DNA from 2 places in the Gracilibacillus marinus genome. Region 2 is predicted to be linked to the other one. Evidence: predicted binding sites of a transcription regulator. Region 2 holds the regulator's gene; the other holds the start of a gene.
The links. Region 2 encodes LexA, which represses DNA repair genes until DNA is damaged. Its sites were predicted from a motif close to CGAACATATGTTCG; they were not measured.
Positions count from the first base shown of each region.

Region 1 (11,023 bases), on a different contig from region 2:
GATCCTTTTCCTCTAGTTGTTCTTTGATATATGGTGGTAACGGCATTTCACCTAACTCATCTAACACTTCATAAAAAATACCATCATAATCAAATTCTAAAATTCTGCCACCATGGTCTTTGGTATCCACACAAGTAGCAACTAACTTCCCATCACCAAATGTGATGATTGTACCTTCTTTTACTCGTTTTGCTGGTTTTATTAATACTTCCCATCTATCTCCTTCGATTTGAGTCAGTAATAAAACTTCTACTTTCGCACCAGTATCTATTTTCGTTCCATATAGTCTTGCTGGTAATACTTTTGTATTATTCAGTACAAGACAATCGCCTTTTTCCAAATAATCAATCACATCATAGAAATGATGATGTTTGATTGATTTGTCACTTCGGTTCAATACCATTAGTCTAGAACTTGTTCTGTCTTTTAATGGTGTTTGAGCAATCAGTTCTTCTGGTAAGTTAAAATCAAAATCTTCTATACGCATTATTTAAACCGTCCTATCACATAAAAAATTAATGTCAAAATAATACTAACAATAATGGAAGTCATTATCGGAAAGTGAAATGAGATATTTCCTTTTTTAAAGCTAATATCTCCTGGAAGTTTACCGATAAAACCCCAAAGTAATCCAATAATAATAAAGACAACCCCTATTACAATAAAGATTTTCCCTACATCCGTCAAGTCTTTGGTACCTCCATTTGAAAATGCATATATGCTTTAGGTGTTACAACTCTACCTCGTGGTGTTCGTTGAATAAATCCTTGTTGTAACAAAAAAGGTTCATAGACATCCTCAATGGTTTGTGATTCTTCCCCAATTGAAGCTGCTATTGTATCTAATCCAACAGGCCCACCTTGGAAACCTTCTATCATCGCTAGTAATAATTTATGATCTATCTGATCTAGCCCTGCATTGTCAACTTGTAACATCTTTAACGCTTGTTGTGTCGTCTCTATAGCGATCCGCTCTTCACCTTTTACTTGTGAGATATCTCTCACTCGTTTTAGTAATCGATTAGCAATTCGTGGTGTTCCTCTTGATCGCCTTGCTATTTCCAATGCGGCGTCTTTGTGTATCGAAGTATTGAATATTTCTGCCGTTCGTTCAACAATTGCGCACAAATCGATTACTTCATAAAATTCTAAGCGACTCAACACTCCAAATCGATCGCGTAAAGGCGCTGTTAGTAACCCCGCTCTTGTTGTCGCACCAACCAATGTAAATGGAGGCAAATCGATTTGAACAGACCTAGCACTTGGTCCAGAGCCAATGACAATATCTAAACAGAAGTCTTCCATTGCAGGATATAATATCTCTTCAACCGCTCTTGGTAATCTATGTATTTCATCAATAAACAACACATCACCAACTTCAAGAGAGGAAAGTATTGCAGCTAAATCACCAGAACGTTCTATTGCCGGCCCTGATGTAGACTTAAATTGAACACCCATTTCATTAGCGATAATTTGGGCCATCGTTGTTTTTCCAAGTCCTGGTGGGCCATACAATAATACATGGTCTAATGGTTCATTACGCATTTTTGCTGCCTCTATAAAAATAGCTAAGTTTTCCTTCGCTTTATGCTGACCAATATATTGCTTTAATCGTTGTGGTCGTAAACTTAATTCTTCCATACTATCTGACTCTTGCAATTCACCTGAAATGATTCTATCTTCCATAGCTACACTCCTCTCTCTTGTTATTTCATCATTAATGCTAAACCTTTTTTAACATAATGATCTGTTTCTTGTATTTCCAATTCCTGTAATTTTGGTTTAATAAGCATGACTTCTCTATCTGAATAACCTAAAGCTTTTAATGCTTCTAGCGCTTCATCTAGTGCCATGTTAGTTGTTTTTGAATTCGTAACTTCTGACACTTCCTCCATTGAGTATGTGAATGGTAATTTCCCTTTAAGATCAAGTATCATTTGTCTCGCTGTTTTTTTCCCTACACCTGGAAAAGTAGTCAAGAACTTTTCGTTCTCTTGTTCAATTGCTGCAACAAAATCATTCACAGAAGTTTGCGCGAGGACAGCTAAAGCACCTTTTGGTCCAACACCAGATACATTCAAAATTTTAGCAAACAATGTTTTTTCATCTATTTTTTCAAACCCAAATAAAACTTGAGCATCTTCTCTCACATGATGGTATGTATATATCTTCTCTATTAAACCTAATTTAGACTGAAACCGAAATGGATTTGGACAAATCACTTCATATCCAACCCCATTTGCTTCAATAAATACTGCTTGATCTGTTATTTCTGCAATCTTCCCTCTAATATATGCAATCATTGTCATCCACCTTATATCAATCATATGTTCGTATTTCATCATAGCCTATTTTTCTATTCCGTTCAAGCTTGGCAAGGAATCCATACTTACTATGATACACGAATACATTCATTCACACAAAATGTTATTGATATACTTATCATGCATATATGTAAATATTAATGTATCTTGAAAGACAAACAATCCGAACTTTTTATAGTTCGGATTGTAATACTATTTATCACATACTTAGAAATTATCCACTCACTTCTTTCGTGTCATTATAATTTCTAAACGTTTCTAGCACATTCTCATAATCTTCTTTTGTTTTTATCTTGATGCCTTTGTTTAATTCTTGAAACAAATGACTTTCTAATTCTTCTGTATCAATGTGATAAAAAGATTGAATTGCTTTTTCTTCAATTGGCGTGCCTTCAAAAATAGTAAGTACACTATTATTTAATCCAAAATATCCATATGTTTTCAAATATGGAGATATATCATTTACCTCTTTTCGAAAATGAATCAATCCATCTGTTTGATCAACTAATTCCCAATCAAGATAATTCGCCCAAAAATCTTCCATTGAAGAAATAGTTTCACTTGTTTTCTCCACTTCTATATGACCATCAATATACTGTTTCTCTAAAGTCACTTCCACGGTTAAATGATCCGTATTCACTGCTGATAGTATTTCCACATCTGCATTATTCTTATATATACTAGGTGATAGATTATCAATGACTAAATAAATAGAACAGATCATAATAAATAGAACATTTAAAAATAACCATCGTTTATACAATATATTCACTCCATTCTAAACTTGGTTATTTTTAGGTTGTCCAACTCTAACATTTTTAACCATACATAAACCCTAAATTTTTATAAAATCATAAAAAGATTTGTCCGTTTATGCTGGACGCGCCACCTTACCTTATTAGACTTTGTTCACAATTGTTCTCTTAATAGTTTCCCATAAAAAGTGAATGTCGCAATATATGTTTTAAAACATACATTGCGACATTTTATTATTCTTCTCTTCGTCCACAACCACAGTCATTTTGTTGTTTACCATATGGATGTTGTGGCCCTTGATAATTTGGATACATGTTCCCTCCCATACCAAAACCTTGTGGTGGTAATGGAACCATTGGATATCCTGGTGCACCTGGTTGTGGTACGTGTAATTGTTGCGGATTCATCAAAGGTTGTTGCCATCCCTGTTGCGGACCGCCTGGTAACATTTGTGGCCACATAGGTTGCGCTGTCCATTGCTGTTGCATTTGTGGCATCATTTGTTCTTGCGGCATTTGCTGTTGCATTTGTGGCATCATTTGTTCTTGCGGCATTTGTTGTTGCATCTGTGGCATCATTTGATTTTGTGGCATTTGTTGTTGCATCTGTGGCATCATTTGATTTTGTGGCATTTGTTGTGGATTAAAATTATCTGGGAATGGATATCCTCCTTGATATGGCATTGGTTGCATGTGACCATATCCATATGGAATTCCATCCGTTGAATAACACGGTGCTTGTGGTATCATATGTGGCATTTGTTGTTGTTGTACTGGTTTTGTTAAGGACGGTTGTTCTGGCTGTTGTTGTGGCTTCTCACTAACTGGATGCATTGGTTGTTGAATATTTGTTTCAAAATTATTTGATGTAAATTGTAGCCATTTCAAATCATTACTTGGTTGCTGTTGTTGTGGCATTTGTTGTAATTTTTGTTGATTCATTTGTGGTACCATTGGCTGTAATTTAGGTTCTTTTTCTGAAGGTTGTTTATTAAAATTCATAGGTAATGATGGCAACTCCTTTTTTAGTGGCTCCCATTTTTTCTCTTCATCTTCTTTTATTTCTGGCAAAATTTGATTCGTTGGCTTTTTCTTATCACTAGACTTATCTTCTTGTGTCTGTGTCATTTCTTTTTTCGGAGGGGTTTGTTGTTGTTTATCTGATTGTTGTTTATTAGTTGACGCAGGAATTTTTATTTTCATTCCTGGCATAATCATATTTGGATCTGCTAATTGCTGATTCGCTGCAATTAATTGATCAAAATCCACTCCATATTTCTGCGCAATCTTCCATAACGTCTCATCTTTTTGCACAACGTGAATTTTCAACGTACTTGCTCCTTTCCAATCTATAAGTATCTAGGCACCTGTTCTGTCTTCTTTATCAACATATGCAATAAGCCTAAAATGTTGAATAAAAAAAGTATGGATAGGATAAATTTATCTCCTAAACATACTTTTTCTATTACCAATAAGTATCTACCAAATTATTGTTTGTAAAGAAATAACACTAGGATAAATCAAGCATTCTCTTTAATGCTAATCGAGCATCTACTGCCACATGTTCATCGACTACAATTCTATTTATTTCCTCCGCTTCAGCAATTTGATCTAATACCCATAGCAAGTGCGGGAGGTCAATACGATTCATTGTTAAACATGGACACATATATGGATTTAATGAAATAATCTCTTTATCTTTATGCTGTGACCGAAGTCTGTTAACTAAATTCATCTCTGTCCCTATCGCCCACTTCGTACCAGCTTTGGCTTTTTCAATTGTATCAATAATGAACTTTGTTGATCCATGAAAATCTGCATGTTGGACAACGTCGTGTGAACATTCTGGATGGACAATCACATGCATTTCTGGCTTGTTTTTTCGAATATATTCAATATTTTTCAAAGTGAAATTTTCATGTACAGAACAATGCCCTTTCCACAATATGACACGAACTTGTGATAAGTCACCATCATACTCTAATCTGTGTTGAATTGGATCCCATACTGCCATTTGGTCTAATGGGATACCGAGGTCATATGCTGTATTTCTTCCCAAATGTTGATCTGGCAAAAATAAAAGACGTTGTTTTTGGGTGAATGCCCATTGAACCATTTTCTTTGCATTAGAAGAGGTAACTGTTGCCCCACCATTTCTCCCTACAAAAGCTTTAATGGAAGCTGTTGAGTTTACATATGTTAGTGGCAACAGTGTGTCGCCAAATAACTCTGTTAATAGATTCCATGCAATTGTTGTTTGCTGATCATTTGCCATATCTGCCATGGAGCAACCTGCACGCATATCTGGCAAAATGACTTTTTGATTAGGTGTCGACAAAATATCCGCCGTTTCCGCCATAAAATGTACACCACAAAAAACAATGAATTTAGCATGTTGCTTTGCGGAGATTTGTGCTAACTGTAGTGAGTCTCCTGTTGCATCAGCAAACTGAACAATTTCATCTTTTTGATAATGATGACATGGGATAAATAGTTCGTTTCCCATTTGCTTCTTTATTCGATAAATTTTTTCTTCCATGACCTCATCAGATAAGTGTTTATATGCTTCAGGTAATGTCGGATTGACATTTGTAAATAATTGTGTGATTGTCATATGATTTCCCCCATTAATCGAAAACTTATATCTAACCCACTTGGTGAGTGCGTTAAACACCCCATTGAAATATAATCCACACCGATATCTTGATAATTGTGAATATTTTCTAAAGTGATATTACCAGATACTTCTGAAATGATTGGTTCAGGAATTAGATTCACCATTTCTTTCACTTCACTTGCAGAACAATTATCAAGCATAATAATATCTGGTTGTGCTTCTACCGCTTCTTTTAATTGTTCTAATGTTTCTACTTCGACTTCTATTTTTACCATATGCCCTGTATTTTCTCTCACCAATTTTACGGCATCATAAATTGAACCTATCGCTTTAATATGGTTATCCTTTATCATTACACCATCATACAATCCATAGCGATGATTTACCCCTCCACCAATTTTAACGGCGTATTTCTCTAGCATTCTCAGTCCAGGAGTCGTTTTTCTCGTATCACAGATTTTTGTATGGGAACTATTAAGCGTATCGACGCATTTTTTAGTTAGTGTTGCAATGCCGGACATATGTTGTATTAAATTTAAAATAACTCGTTCACCAGTTAACAGATGTTGTGTATTGCCAATCACTTCACAAATCACTTCTCCTTTCTTGACACTCTCTCCATCTGTTTTGAAGCAATTTACTTCGATTGTTTGATCCAATAATGAATATCCTTCTTGTATTATGATCATACCTGCAATGATTCCATCTTCCTTTGCTATCAATTGCCCTTTTGTTTTATTGGAATTTAGAAATAATAATTCTCCTGTTATATCTCCATTTCCTATATCTTCAGAAAAAAAAGATTGTAATTGTTCTCGTAAAAGCCATTTATTCATGAGAATACCTCCATACCTAACTCTTGATTTTGTCTGTAAATTGGTTGTGATGAGAAACTTTTCTCTCCGTCTATTAAATAATGTGCACCTATACTTGCTTTTCTTCTATATGCAGATGTAGCGATTAACCATGCTGTTGTGTAACAATGATACAATTCTATTTCTTGTCTCGATTTCTGCAGAATACTTGGAAGTGGTAAGATATACCTTTCTAACCATGTAATCAATTGCTTTAGCTCGATTGTGTTGCGTTCTATTCCACAATATTGCATCATTTTCTCTTGTAGAATAGATAATGATGGTAGTGAGCATTCCTTATAGTTTGTGGTCAATTTTGGGATTGTTTGCTTCTCAAATACTGTTTTTGTTCGAATTGTATGAGCTACTTGTTTAGCAAATACAATCCCTTCTAATAGCGAGTTACTTGCTAGTCGATTCGCTCCATGTACACCAGAACATGCTACTTCTCCAACTGCATACAAATGCGGAATCGATGTTTCTCCATTCATATCAGTTGCAATACCTCCCATTAAAAAATGAGCACCAGGTGTGATAGGAATGAGCCCTTCCTGCCAATTTATGTTCGACTCTTCACAAATTGAAGTGATTTGAGGAAACCTTATTTCAAACTCTTGAATCTCTGAAATATTTAAATAAATAGAATGGCCTTTTTGTTTTTCTTGATGTATTGCTCTCGCTACGATATCTCTTGAAGCTAAATCTCCCAATTCACTATATGCATCCATAAATCGCATATTCTGTTCATCGACAAGAAACCCACCTTCCCCTCGTACAGCTTCTGAAATCAATCCACCACTTGGAAGCATTGTAGGATGAAATTGGATGAATTCCATATCTCGAATCAGAGCACCTGCTCGGTATGCTAATGCAATTCCATCTCCTGTTACAGATTTATCGTTAGATGTTGTGGCAAACAGATTGCCACAACCACCTGTTGCAATAACCACATCATCTGCCTCATATTGCTTACGATTATTATTAGTATCTATTGTAATGACACCTGTCAATTGGTTATCTTCTATCACCAGCTCAATGGCCATCTCGTTTTCTATCATATGTACATTCTCTTGTATTTGATTAGCATAATAATTCATGAGATGTACACCTATTTGATCACCTCCTGCACGTACAATTCGGCGTGTCGAGTGTGCACCTTCTTTCCCTAATGAAAGCTCTCCATATGGTGTACAATCAAAAGCAATTTGTTCTGTTAATGTCAATATTTCCTTTTTTCCATTTTTGCAAAGAAATTCTACAGCATTATTGTCATTATAATAACTTCCTGCTTTTATGGTGTCTTGTACATGTTGTTGCCAACTATCATCAATTGACAAGGCTGCTGCAATCCCACCTTGTGCTTTTAATGAATTATTATGTGATTTCGTCTCTTTCGTTAGTATTGTTACATCATAATGATGACACAACTCACTAGCTACAACATGCGCTGCAATTCCTGAACCAAGAATAAGTATTTTTTTACGCATAACAGTCACCTTACTTTACAGTTGTCTTTACACCTATATTTACATATAATATAAAGAAAGGCAAGCAAATTTTTTATAAGGTGGATGAATTATGATATATTGTGATTATGCTGCAACAACTCCAATGCTTGATGAAGCGATGGACATATATAGTGAAATAAATCGAAGTTACTTCGGGAATGCTAGTAGTTTGCATGATTTTGGTACAAAAGCAAATGATTACTTACGTCATGCACGAGAGTTGATTGCTCATTGCTTCCGTGCAAAAAGCGAAAATATAATTTTTACAAATGGCGGTACAGAAGGAAATATACTGGCAATAAATACTCTTTTGCGATCTATTCCCACAAAGGATAAGCCACATGTAATTTCAACAATGATGGAACATAGCTCTATTTATTATCATTTACTGTCACTTGAAAAGGAAAATCAGATTGATGTTACGTTTTTAGAGGGGAACAAAGAAGGGCACATCACAATCGAGCAGGTAATCCATGCAATAAAGCCTTCAACAAAACTCGTGACAATACAATACGTGAATGGGGAGACAGGTGTTAAGCAACCAATTGAAGAAATAAGTGCGTTACTTAGCAAAAAAAATATTCTTTTTCATAGTGATTTTGTCCAATCATTTGGTAAAATACATACAGATGTTACGCAATTGCCAATCGACGCAATTACTGTATCTAGTCACAAAATATATGGTCCAAAAAGTGTTGGCGCCATTTATTTCAGAAATCCACATGTGTTAGTTCATCATCCAATTGAGACAAATCACGAATTCGGCTTACGCCCGGGTACTGTAGATGTTGCTGCAATTTGTGCGTTTGCAGTATCTGCAAAAAGAATCCACGAAATAGCAGTGTATGAGCATTTATATCAAGTAAGAGCATATTTTATTAATCAATTAAAACAAAAAGAAATACCCTTACTACCTTTATGCTCAAAAAATAGTTGTCCGAGCATTGTCGGATGCATATCCAATGAAATACAAGGTGATTATTTATTATTAGAATACAATCGTTTTAATATTGCTATTTCAACAGGAAGTGCATGTGCATTAGGCCAACAAGAAATACCACGAGCAGTCTTACCATTACTCGATAACGAAGAGGACGGGAAAAGGTATATCCGCTTTTCATTTAGTCATTTAACGACATTTGAAGAGATTGATACAATCATTATGGTTTCAGCGAAAATTTTTCAAAGATTAGAGGAGGCTCGACTTGCATATGGTTAAAAAATTAATCGGTGAAGAGCGACGAAATGCAATCTGTAAGTGGCTTCAAGATGCAACTAAACCAATTACAGGTGGAGAGCTTGCAACTAAAGCAAATGTTAGTAGACAAGTGATTGTACAAGACATCACACTACTAAAAGCACAGAATCACCCAATTATTGCAACAAGTAATGGATATTTGTATATGCAAACAGAACAAAAAACGATAGAACGTGTCATTGCATGTAAACACAAAGGGAACGAAACAAAAGAAGAGTTATATATTTTAGTAGATCATGGTGTTACAGTGAAAGATGTGATTATTGAACATCCCATATATGGTGATTTACGTGCATCTGTAATGGTCAGCACTCGTTTAGAAGTGGATCAATTTATCACAAATATCGAACAAAAAAACGCTCCATATTTACTAGAGTTAACTGATGGTATTCATAACCACACTATTGCAGCAGATGATACAGAAAAGCTTGATCAAGCATGTCATGTATTAAATCAAAGAGGTTTTCTTACAGTATAGTTTTTTGATATGAATATCAATTGCGTATTAAAAACACTCACAGCATTATACTGTGAGTGTTACACCATTACCACTATGAAGATAATACGGATAGCTCCCCAATAATTCCACAGTACAACCTAGCGACTCCATTTCTGCAATCGCATTTGGAATTAATACATCATCAAGTTTCTGTTCAATATCAATTAAGAAATAATAATTACCAAGGCCCGTTTTCATTGGTCTTGATTCTATTTTAGAAAGGTTTAAGTTACGCCAAGCAAAAGCCGATAATACTTGATGTAATGCCCCTGGTCGATCTGACGGCAACGAGACAGTAATTGTTGTCTTATAACCCTTTTCTTCTAATTTGTTAGAAGTTAATGCATTTTTACTTTTATGTAAAACTACAAAGCGGGTATGATTGTTATCAAAATCATGTATATCTTTTTCTACTATGACTAACCCATATTCTTTTGCTGCTAAATGGTTAGCAATAGCAGCTATTTGCTCTTCCGGATGTTCACTTACATATTTCGCAGCAGCACCTGTTGATCCCATTGTTTGTGCATCTACATTTGGTAATTTTTCTCGCAAATATGAATGACATTGCGCAATGGCATGCGGATGTGAATAGATAATTGCTACTTTTTCTTGATACAATGTAACATTGTCTGGATGTACCATTAAATGTTGTCGAATGGGTACAATTACTTCACTCACAATTTTTACATTTTCTTTTTGAATTAGATAATCTAAAGTGACATTCACAGTACCTTCAATCGCATTTTCCAATGGGACAACAGCATAATCAATTTCTCCAGTTTCCACTGCATCGATACATTGTGGAATACTTTTATACCCTTGTTTCTCTTCCCCATTAAACATGGAATCCACTGCAATCTTTGTGAATGTGCCTTTAGGTCCTAAATATCCAACTTTTACTGACATCAATTATGTTCCCCCTATTAAGATACACCTGAACTTAATATTTCTACTTGGTTTACAAATGTGACTTGTTTCAGTTGATGTAATAGTTCATCAATCTCGATTGTCATACCTGTCGTATTTAAGGATAATGTCACATTTGCTTTTCCTTGTACTGGAATGGTTTGATGAATTGTCAAGATGTTGCATCCTGCAGTTGCGACTAATGACAATAAATGTGACAATGCACCTGTTTGATCATCTAAATGAAAAAATAATGTGACCATTTGTTCTTTCATCATATGATGAAATGGAAATACTGCA
Region 1 is NZ_JBHSDV010000003.1:193,616-204,638, reverse strand. It holds gene queA (tRNA preQ1(34) S-adenosylmethionine ribosyltransferase-isomerase QueA) at 1-487, opposite strand, end outside; gene ACFOZ1_RS11255 (DUF2905 domain-containing protein) at 487-687, opposite strand; gene ruvB (Holliday junction branch migration DNA helicase RuvB) at 684-1,685, opposite strand; gene ruvA (Holliday junction branch migration protein RuvA) at 1,706-2,302, opposite strand; gene ACFOZ1_RS11240 (BofC C-terminal domain-containing protein) at 2,538-3,095, opposite strand; gene safA (SafA/ExsA family spore coat assembly protein) at 3,313-4,407, opposite strand; gene nadA (quinolinate synthase NadA) at 4,589-5,692, opposite strand; gene nadC (carboxylating nicotinate-nucleotide diphosphorylase) at 5,689-6,531, opposite strand; gene nadB (L-aspartate oxidase) at 6,528-8,036, opposite strand; gene ACFOZ1_RS11215 (IscS subfamily cysteine desulfurase) at 8,128-9,276, shown strand; gene ACFOZ1_RS11210 (transcription repressor NadR) at 9,269-9,793, shown strand; gene pheA (prephenate dehydratase) at 9,839-10,723, opposite strand; gene ACFOZ1_RS11200 (ACT domain-containing protein) at 10,741-11,023, opposite strand, start outside.
Region 1: a site for LexA is predicted at 2,320-2,333, ahead of ruvA (Holliday junction branch migration protein RuvA). Genes of this name have one in related genera too.

Region 2 (11,023 bases):
ATAACTAAATCAACAGGTACTTCAGGATTAATAGAGTCAGGAGAGCCACCCATATCAACCATTGCTTTTCTTAATGAAGCTAAATCTACAACTGCAGGTACTCCAGTGAAATCTTGTAAAATAACACGAGATGGCTTAAATGGCACATCTTCCACTTCACCTTTACCCCAGTTGGCAAGACTAGTCACATGCTCGTCTTTAATAACATGTCCATCATGTTGACGTACCAATGACTCTAGTAATACTCGAATAGAGAATGGTAAACGTTCAATATTACCTACTCCATCTTTTTCTAATGCTTTTAAATGATAATAGTTATATTTTTTACCATTTAATTCAAATTGTTTCTTTGCTTGAAAAACGTTCTCGTTTGACATTGTAATTAAGTTACCCCCTTCGTAAATGTTAGACCTTTTTGCTGCCCAATCATATCTACAGATACTAAACTAATAGTATGTACTCTACTATTTTAAATGAAATCGGTTTATAAGTAAAATGTTTCAACAAAAAAACTATGATTTATAAGGAATTATATAGAATGATGTAAGATCGTGGGTGAATTTTTAGTTTAGTGGTATATATATACTGAATGTACTTCCGATATTTTTTTCGGATTTAATTTCTAAGTATCCGTGGTGATTCTCGATGATTTGATTAGAAATCATTAAACCTAAACCAGTCCCGTTTTTTTTCGTTGTAAAGAATGGTTCTTTTAATTTGTGAATAAGATGTTTAGGAATTCCAGGACCTTGATCAATAATGGAAATGACACAACAATTGTTTTGTCTTTCAACTATTGTTTGAATAATTCCTCCATCACTCATTTCTTCTATTGCGTTTTTAATCAAATTAATAAATACTTGTTTTAGCTGCGAACGGTCACAATGGATATGCATGTCTTCTCTTATCTGTAATTGTAATTCAATCTTAAATAAACTAGCGTGGGTACTTAATAAAATGATGACATCATTCAACATTTCTGATACTTTCTCGTCTGTTTTTTCATCCGTCATTGGTTTAGAGATAAACAATAATTCTGATGTAATCGTATTAATCTTCTCAATTTCATCCATCATTATTTTATAATACTCTTGCTTATTTTCTAACCCTGCTTGTAGAAGTTGAATAAATCCTCTTAAAGAAGTTAGAGGATTTCTTATTTCATGTGCAATGCCTGCAGCTAGTTGTCCAGCTATTGACATCTTTTCAGAACGAATAATCATTTCTTCTGCTTGCTTTTTATCTGAAATATCTTTAGAAACAGATAATATTTGTGTTTTGTTACTATCCTTGTTAATTATAATTGCATTTGTTTCAAAAATAATAAATTTGCCTGAGTTATGTCTAATATGTAAATAAAATTTTTGGTTTGCTAAAGCATTTTTGTCAAAATTATCTTGAATATACTTTTTATCATCTTGCATCATATAACGATATATAGATTTTCCTAGCAGTTCTTTTGTTGTATAACCAAGTACTCTTTCAACAGAGTCAGACACGAATGTGATAGCACCAGAAAAATCACTAAGTGTGATTAAATCATAATTTATGGAATCAATTGTTTGAATGATATCCTTCGGTAAATCAGCCAAATGGCATTCCTGAATGTCACTAGTCTTTTTTGTGGAGTATTTAATATGATTCATCTCTATATACCTCCTCTCTCATGTAGTAATATATTTATTACATCATATGTATGATTTATGTAACTAATTCTTTCTTTTCATACGAAATTCTTGCTATAATTAAGAAGCATTACTAAAATTTTATGAGAAAAATGTAAGAAGATGCCTAATTAGTATGTTTTATTGTTATATTACTACAAAATATACCATCAAAACAATATGTTCTTAGATTAAATTAAAAGAAATGAGTGTGAACGAGATGTCATTTGGATTCTCCATGTTTATTGTAACCTGGACTTTCATTCTTGCTGGATTTATGGCAATAGGTGGATATTTTATGTTTCGAAAATTCTTGAAGAGTCTCCCAAAACAAGATGGTAAATCAGATCTTGATTGGGAAGAATACTACGTTAAAAAAACGAAAGATATGTGGTCTCAAGAACAAAAAGATCTATTAGAGGAGTTAGTATCTCCTGTTCCTGAATTATTTCGTGATGTGGCAAGACAAAAAATTGCTGCTAAAATTGGTGAATTGGCACTTACTCGAGATAAAAAACATATTACGGAAGAACTACTTATTGAAGGCTATATTTTAGCAACACCAAAAAGAGATCATAAATTTTTAAATAAAAAACTAAAAGAAAAAAATATAGATGTCACGCCATATTTAGATTTGTTTCAATATTCACCAGATAACTACTCCAATAAAAAATACGCAACGAAAGCGAGAAATCACTCATGAAATTCTGCGCTGTCGTTGCGTTTTTTTCATGTAGGTAACACCTACTTAATTATTGATCTTCTGAAATAGTGAGTACGATTGTTAATGCTACTCCAATTACAGTAAAGTAAACACCAATATCAAATAGTGTAGCAGTAGCTAATTCCACTTCACCAAAAATAGGAAAATGAAAATAATCAAATGTATGGCTCAAAAATGGTTGACCAAACATGAAAGAACCGATTGCAGTTGCTATAGCAAATAATAAACCTATTCCGATTAAGTATCTATAGTTAATTGGCAGAATTTTATTCACAGCTTCATACCCATAAGCCATATACATAAGGATAATTCCAGCTGATGTCATTAAACCACCGATGAATCCTCCTCCAGGCGCATTATGCCCTGATAAGAATATGTACACAGAAAAACCAAATAAAATAAATGCAATAAGAACTGTCATTGTTCTTAAAATTAAGTCATTTGTTCTTACCATATCAACTCACTCCTCTCTATCCCTATTATCATATCATTAATTACAATCCTTTAAAACCAAAAACACTAGCTAAAAATGATGTTAATTTTGTCATTAAGTCAAAGAATAAGAAAAACCCCATAAAAATCATGATGTATCCACCAATTTTCACTAGTTTCTGCGAATTACGTTTAATCCAAGTCATTTTGCCAATAAAGAACGCTAATATAAAAAATGGAAGAGAGAAACCTAGAGAATATGCACTCATTAATATGATTCCTACTTCTGTATCTATTGCAGCTAATGACATGACTGCCATTAATATAGGACCTGTGCACGGTGTCCAACCTAAGGAAAAGGCCATACCGATAATCAAAGAACCTAAATATCCAGCAGGTCGATTTTTAAAATGTACTTTCTTTTCTTTCATTAAAAATGAAAAATTTAAGATTCCAACAATCACTAATCCGAAAAATATAATTAATATTGCTCCAATCTGTCGTATTAAATCATCCCATCGAAATAAAAATTCACCAATAAAACTAGTTGCAAATCCAAGTAAAATAAAAATACTTGAAAATCCGATTAGAAAAAATAATGTATGTAGGATACTTCGATAATTAAACATGCCTTGTTCTTCTTTAATTTCATTCACACTCATACCAGTTATATAAGACAAGAATGCTGGATAAAGAGGTAAAACACAAGGTGATATAAATGATAAAAAACCAGCTCCAAATGCAATAAATATATTTAAATCAGACACGAATAAGCCACCTCAATATATTTTTTTAGCAAAATATGCTTATAAATAGCATAAAACCCTTGCTACTTATAAGCAAGGATTCTATTCTGACAATTATGTGAAATTATTTCTTTTTATCCATTTGACCATTCATTGCACGCATCATTTGAGCAATTTTCTTTTGAGAAGGTTTTTGTCCCATTTGCATCATTAAAGTGCGTAACATTTGTTCATTAATCGGTGGATTCTTCTTTAAATAATTCATCATGTACTTTCTTGCAATAAAAAAGCCTAGCGCTACTCCGATAAGCAATGCTACAATCGCAATAAGTACAACCCAAACTGTACCCATTTATTCTGTTCCTCCTTCAAATACTCTCCATAACAGTATAGTAAATGTCATAAAATAATACAAGCATAGTTTTGAAAAGGATAGAAATCCTTAGCACTAATGCTAAGGATTTCTATTTCAATCATCAATTAAAATAAGTCATTTACATGTTTTACAACATTCTCTACTGTAAAACCGTACTCTTCAATCAATTTATCACCATTTGCAGAAGCTCCAAATGTATCGATTGCGATAATAGATCCTTCTAGACCTACATAACGTTCCCAACCTAATGATGATGCCATTTCAATACCTACGCGTTTTGTAACAGCTTTTGGTAATACAGATTCTTTGTAAGCTTGGTCTTGTTTATCAAAACGATCCCAAGAAGGAATGCTTACAACACTTACATCTTTACCTTCTTCTTTCAGTTGTGCTTGAGCTCTCACAGCTAATTGTACTTCTGAACCTGTAGCAATTAAAATTGCATCAGGCGTTTCTTTTGTAGAAGGACTGATTACGTAACCACCACGTTTCACACCTTCGTATGCAGTTTCTTGCGTACCATCAATTACTGGAAGATCTTGACGAGTTAAAACTAATAAACTTGGTGTAGAGTCTGATTCAATTGCTAGTCTCCATGCAGCTTGTACTTCATTTCCATCTGCAGGACGCAATACGGAAACATTAGGCATTGCACGGAAAGCTGCTAATTGTTCAATTGGCTCATGTGTCGGTCCATCTTCCCCAACAGCAATAGAATCATGTGTTAATACATATGTTACTGGTAAGTTTTGGATTGCTGACAAACGAACAGCTGGACGTAAGTAATCACTGAATACGAAGAATGTACCTCCGAATACTTTTAGACCACCATGTAATGCCATACCATTTAATGCTGCAGCCATTGCAAATTCACGTACACCGAACCAAATATTACGTTTGTCTGGTTCATTAGCTGAAAAATCACCAGCATCTTTTAAGTTTGTTTTATTTGATCCAGCTAAATCTGCACTTCCTCCAAATAATGAAGGTACTGTCTTAGCAATTGCATTTAATACTTCACCAGAAGTTGCACGTGTTGCTGCTTTAGAACCATTTTCATACACTGGTAATTCTTTATCCCAGCCTTCAGGTAATTTGTTTTGAATAGCATCTTCTAATTCTTTTGCTAATTCAGGATATGCATTTTTATAGCCTTCAAATAGTTCGTTCCATGCTTTTTCTGTTTCTTGACCACGATCTACAATTTTCGTACGGAAATCCGCATATACTTCTTCTGGTACGTGGAATGGTTCATGGCCCCATTTATACGCTTCTTTAGTTAAAGTAACTTCATCCGCTCCAAGTGGTGCACCGTGAGATGCGGAAGAACCAGCTTTGTTTGGAGAACCAAATCCGATAACTGTTTTAATTTCGATTAACGTTGGTTGATCAACATTTTCTTTCGCTTTCGCAATAGCATTTGAGATTTCATTCGTATCATTACCGTCTTCTACACGGATTACTTCCCATCCATATGCTTTAAATCGATCTTCTACATTTTCAGAGAAAGATTTGTTTAATTCACCGTCTAATGAAATATCATTTGAGTCATATAATGCAATTAATTTACCTAATTTCAAATGACCTGCAAGTGATGCAGCTTCGTGAGAAATACCTTCCATTAAATCACCATCACTTACGATTGCAAATGTATGATGATCCACTACATTATAGTTATCTTTATTGAATTTTGCTGCTAAGTGTTTTTCAGCCATTGCCATACCTACACTCATTGCAATACCTTGTCCTAATGGTCCAGTAGTAGCTTCTACTCCATCAGTATGATGAACTTCTGGGTGTCCTGGTGTTTTAGAACCCCATTGACGAAAGCTTTTAAGTTCTTCTATTGGTAAATCGTAACCAGCTAAATGTAATAGACTATAAAGTAACATAGAACCATGACCAGCTGATAATACAAAACGGTCACGATTAAACCATTTAGAGTTTGTTGGGTTTTGATTCATATGCTCTGTCCATAATGTATAAGCCATTGGAGCAGCACCCATTGGTAAACCTGGATGTCCTGAGTTCGCTTTTTCAATTGCATCGATTGACAAAGTACGAATCGCATTAATAGACTGTTGTTCGATTTGATTTGACATAATTAATCCCCTTTCAAAATTAAAAACGAAATATGTACGCACATCTATAATCCTATAACGAAAATGTTAATTAGACAAGTATATATACTAAAAAAAGCTAACTTTTTATTAATGATGCGCATTAATTACATTAAAACGAAGAAATAATGTACATTATTTCTTCGTTTTCAGTTGTTTCACTTTATCTGGGGTGACATCATTTCCATTCGGATCAATGACAGTCATTCCTTTCATATGATTTTTAAAAGATTTTCTAACATTTTTTAAATATGCTTGTCTTAACTGTTGTTGTTCCTCTTTTTCTTCAGCTGTTAATTCTGAAGTTTTAGCTTTATTTGCTAATTCGTTAATACGATTAATTTTGTCTTTAGATAACATAGAAATCTCCTTATATTAATTATTATATAGTATAAAACAATCTTAATAACAAATGTATCTTACATGAAATAACTTTCATTGTATTACAAAAGAGAGGATAGTCACTTTATCCTCTCTTTATTGTAAATCAGTTGAATTGTTCTTTTCAAGCATTTCGTACTCTTTATAGCGCCTATGCACGGTCGCTTTAGAAATATTATATCCCATTCCACGTAATATAGATGCAATTTCTTCAAATGTTAAATTATTTCCTCTTAATCTAACGACTTCTTTAATAGGAAATTTTTTTCGTTCCCTTCCTTGAGCTAAATGTTGGTTTGATAAATTTCTTTCAGGTTTGTATCCATTATCTAAAGCTTTCCTCATACCTCGCCTGATTTTTGCATTGTGAAGTTTTCTTTGATATTCCTCTACAATACCTACAATTTGTAATACCATAGAATCTCCTTCAGATAATTCTAATTTTCCATTATGTGAAACAGAGTAAATTTCAACATTTAACTTTACTAATTGATGCAATAATGCTATTTTCGCATTTCCTCGTCCTAGCCTTGTTTCGTCTTGAATAAGCAGAACATTCGCTCGATGTTGTTGGAAATCTTCTAACATCTCAAATACCCCATCACGTTCAATATCATAGCCGCTTTCTTTTTCTTGAATCACTTTGATGATAGTCATTCCAGATGATGTAGCAAATTGTGTCAATTCTTCTTTTTGCCTTTCTAATGATGTTTGTTGTACATCTTTATCTGTACTTACTCGGCAGTATAATATTGCTTCCAAAAAATCAATCCCTTAAAGTTCAATTATATATTTAATATAAATGAACTATAAAAAAATACAAGTCCACCTATAAATGCTAAGAAATAAAATAAATCTAAAAATGAAATTCTTTTTAACATATTAATCCCTCCATAGAACTTTTGTTCGTACCTTTATTATATACGAACAAAAGTTCCTGTCAAGTATTTTTCGAACGAATGTTTGTTATTGCTACGAACGTATGTTATAATCATGTTAATCAAACATATGTTAAAGGAGATTACGTTATGACAAATCTTTCGAAAAGACAGGAAGAAATTCTAGCATATATAAAAGAACAAGTAGATTTGAAAGGATATCCACCATCCGTTAGAGAAATCGGACAGGCTGTTGGCCTTGCATCAAGTTCTACTGTGCACGGTCACCTCGCTAGATTAGAGAAAAAAGGGTATATAAGACGAGATCCTACTAAACCTAGAGCAATTGAAGTATTAACACAAGAAGACGAAGCGTTAATTCCTAAAACAGCAGCAACATTTGCACCTGTAATTGGTAAGGTTACTGCAGGACTACCAATTACAGCTGTTGAAAATATTGAAGAGTATATTCCAATCCCTAGTACAGATGTGCATAGTGGTGATCAATTATTTGTTTTAGTAATTGAAGGAGATAGTATGATCGAAGCAGGCATTTTAAATGGAGACAAAGTTATTGTGAAACAACAAAATGTTGCGGTTAATGGTGATATTGTAGTTGCGATGACAGAGGAAAGTGAAGCGACTGTAAAAAGATTTTATAAAGAAAAAGATTATATTAGACTTCAACCTGAGAATGCGACAATGGAGCCACTTATATATGATAATGTAAGTATTTTAGGTAAAGTTGTAGGTTTATATCGAAATATCTAAACTAAGAGAAGCATGGCAAGTATTTTACTATATTTATTTAACTTCTAATCTATAAATAATTTGTTGTGATTAAAGACTTAATTACTAAATTAAGCCCATTTTAATAATCATAAACTAAAAACCACCAATTTTGTGTACTGGTGGTTTTTTGATTAGACCAACGTGCTTTTTTAGCGTATTTTTTTCCAATACCCCAGTAGTATATAGTTCAACACTATATACTTCTTTATTTATCTGATAGCATGAAGGAGGTTTTGATTCGTTTTAGATTAAGTTATCTGCACATACATAAACCCCTTTAACACCATAAGTGCCAAGGGGTTCTGTTTATTAATACATTTGAATATATTGTTCTCTTTCCCATGGGTGGACTTGAGTACGGATTACAATTTAATAGGAAGAAACTCGATAAAATTCTTCCAAATGATTGATACATCAATGTTTTAGATTTTACGCAAAATCAAACTATTTCAAGTTTATTCAAAAAAGTGGGGCGTTGGTGGGGCATAAAGTGGGGCAATAATATCGTAGTATTAGTTCGGTAGATGGCCTGCTTCATTAGATATTGAGAATAAATAAAACCCACCATTTTCACATGATGGGTTGAGCATATGAGCAGAGGTTTTATACTCTGCTCTATTAGTTTGTGCAAAAATTATTTTTTTATATTTTTTTTGCAGGAATTTGATTATTTATTTAGAAATTAATTAATATAGGGAACTTATTTATTTGAGTCAATTGCGAACACATTTTGTTATAAGATATAAAACTTTTAAGCATCTACTCTATTAATGGTAGGTGCTTTTTGTATTTGCTCATCAAAAAATGCTGTTTATGGAGTCTTACTCTCCAACCATCCCATCACCATCTCTATCGTCCATATATTTATACAGCCAATGGTCATCATGTATCGGCATGCTGAAACCTGCATCTTTTGCTTCTTGTATGGTTACTCGACCATTACCGTTAGTGTCCACACTGGCAACATCACCTTCATTGTCAGAACTGATAGAACCAGATTCTTCCGAAGGATCTTCTTCCTCGCTACTTGTTATACCTAAAGATTCGTTAACTTCATCAGGATTCACATTGTCAAATTCATCAACAATTTTGTTACCCATTAATGTATAAGTATATTGATAATTTGATGGTATTTGCGTTTCTGTATCAGGGTAAGTAATAATTGCTTCAAAATTCGTGGCTCCACCAGCACTACGAATTGATTCTTCCATATATGCTTGGTCACCATGTCGATTGAGTGTACTTTCTTGAGGCGTGATATTATATGCGTTCGACACGCCACCCAGCGAATCTGCAATCACATGTCCTTCATCGAGTACATCACTTTCGACACCTGGCACTTTCGCTTCATCTGAAAAGTATCTGCCAGATGAGAGGACTGGTTCTGTACTATCATCTTGTATAATAATTTCTTCTGCAATCACACGTATTAATTGGCCATATTCATTAGTAAACGCCCAATATTCCCGGTCTCCAAATCCAATGTCCACAACCACATTAGGTTCACGAAATCCTGATAAATCACCACCGTCCACCTCTATTAGTTCATATCCAGAAAACAGGGCATCCTTTGTTTCGGTTGGTGTTTCTTCTACTGTTGGTTCATCATCAACCGCAGTACTTTCTTCTTCTTCTTCAGCATCACTTGTATTCGTTTTGTCTTCTTCTTGGGTATCCGTTTCTTCTTCTGATGCAGTCTCTTCATTTGATTGATCGGTTGTTACTTCTTGAGGATCTTTTTCTTCTCCTGCAATGGATGCATTATCTGCGTTTGTACAGCCAAACATAAATATTAATAATAAAAACAATATGTATTTCTTCAAACTAATCTCTCCCCTTTCTTCCATTAGTATACTATGGATAGAGAAGAAAAAACACCTACAAATTGGTAGGTGTTGCTAATTACACTAAGCCAAAGCCAGCTCCTGAACCTGTTGAAGAACCGACAACAAATAATAATAATTTGAAATACGATACATCGGGACCAGATTGAGATTGTGGAGATTTAAATAAACAAGCAGAAGCCCAATCTTTTATAGAAGCATCGGGACCTGGAGACCCACGTAGACTTGATGGAAATGATAATGATGGATTAGCATGTGAGAGTTTACCGTAAACGAAGTTAATACAACTAGGGCATCTAATTAAAATTTAGGTGCTCTTTTTTGTGTGGACTTAAAATTTCTTACTTCATAATAGCCTTTCTCAATAGCATCCCACTTCGTAAATATAAATCCATTCAACTCTCCTAAATTATCATCATCACCGATTTTGAAAATCTGTTGGCCAATCAATAGATAGTTTATATCCCAAAGCCTATCATAAACTCTGATAATTAACTGACTAGTGTATCTTGTTTGCATAATGAATCTGCTCATAGTATACCTCCTTTCTAATTTATTCTTTTATTAATTTCGACAAAAACACTTATTTACCCGCTTAAAAATTGTAAATTATTTGTTATTGATTTTTTACGTTGAATTAATATAAAATAGGAACAAACGTTCTCGAAAAGGTGGTATATTATGAATAAGTTATCGATAGGCTCAAATTTATTATGGGAATCCAGTAGAATGATGTTACCCGAACACGTAGAAGTTTTAATGGAACATGATAGACGACGTGATGAAGTAGAAAAGCCAATTGTCGCTGAAGATAAATGGACTGAAATACAATATACGATACAAGAAGCATTACAATTTAATAAGGAAGTAACAGTTACTTTTTATGCGAATAGAAGAATTAAACATGCATCAGGAACTATACTGAAAATAAACAATGATAGATTAGATTTAGATGTGGCCGATGGTATTGATTGGATTAAGATGGAGGATTTATTGGATGTGGAATAAAAAAGAGGAGCACTTTTCCACGGTGCTCCCCAAGTAATCAATATATAGATTACAATTA
Region 2 is NZ_JBHSDV010000001.1:1,462,680-1,473,702, reverse strand. It holds gene acnA (aconitate hydratase AcnA) at 1-377, opposite strand, end outside; gene ACFOZ1_RS06935 (ATP-binding protein) at 564-1,646, opposite strand; gene ACFOZ1_RS06930 (DUF2621 family protein) at 1,885-2,367, shown strand; gene ACFOZ1_RS06925 (Na(+)/H(+) antiporter subunit B) at 2,417-2,842, opposite strand; gene ACFOZ1_RS06920 (cytochrome c biogenesis CcdA family protein) at 2,883-3,587, opposite strand; gene ACFOZ1_RS06915 (YneF family protein) at 3,691-3,918, opposite strand; gene tkt (transketolase) at 4,047-6,044, opposite strand; gene ACFOZ1_RS06905 (DUF896 domain-containing protein) at 6,198-6,422, opposite strand; gene ACFOZ1_RS06900 (YneB family resolvase-like protein) at 6,540-7,205, opposite strand; gene lexA (transcriptional repressor LexA) at 7,472-8,092, shown strand; gene ACFOZ1_RS06890 (DNA/RNA non-specific endonuclease) at 8,935-9,960, opposite strand; partial or broken gene ACFOZ1_RS06885 (hypothetical protein) at 10,119-10,229, shown strand; gene ACFOZ1_RS06880 (hypothetical protein) at 10,258-10,491, opposite strand; gene ACFOZ1_RS06875 (YolD-like family protein) at 10,639-10,965, shown strand.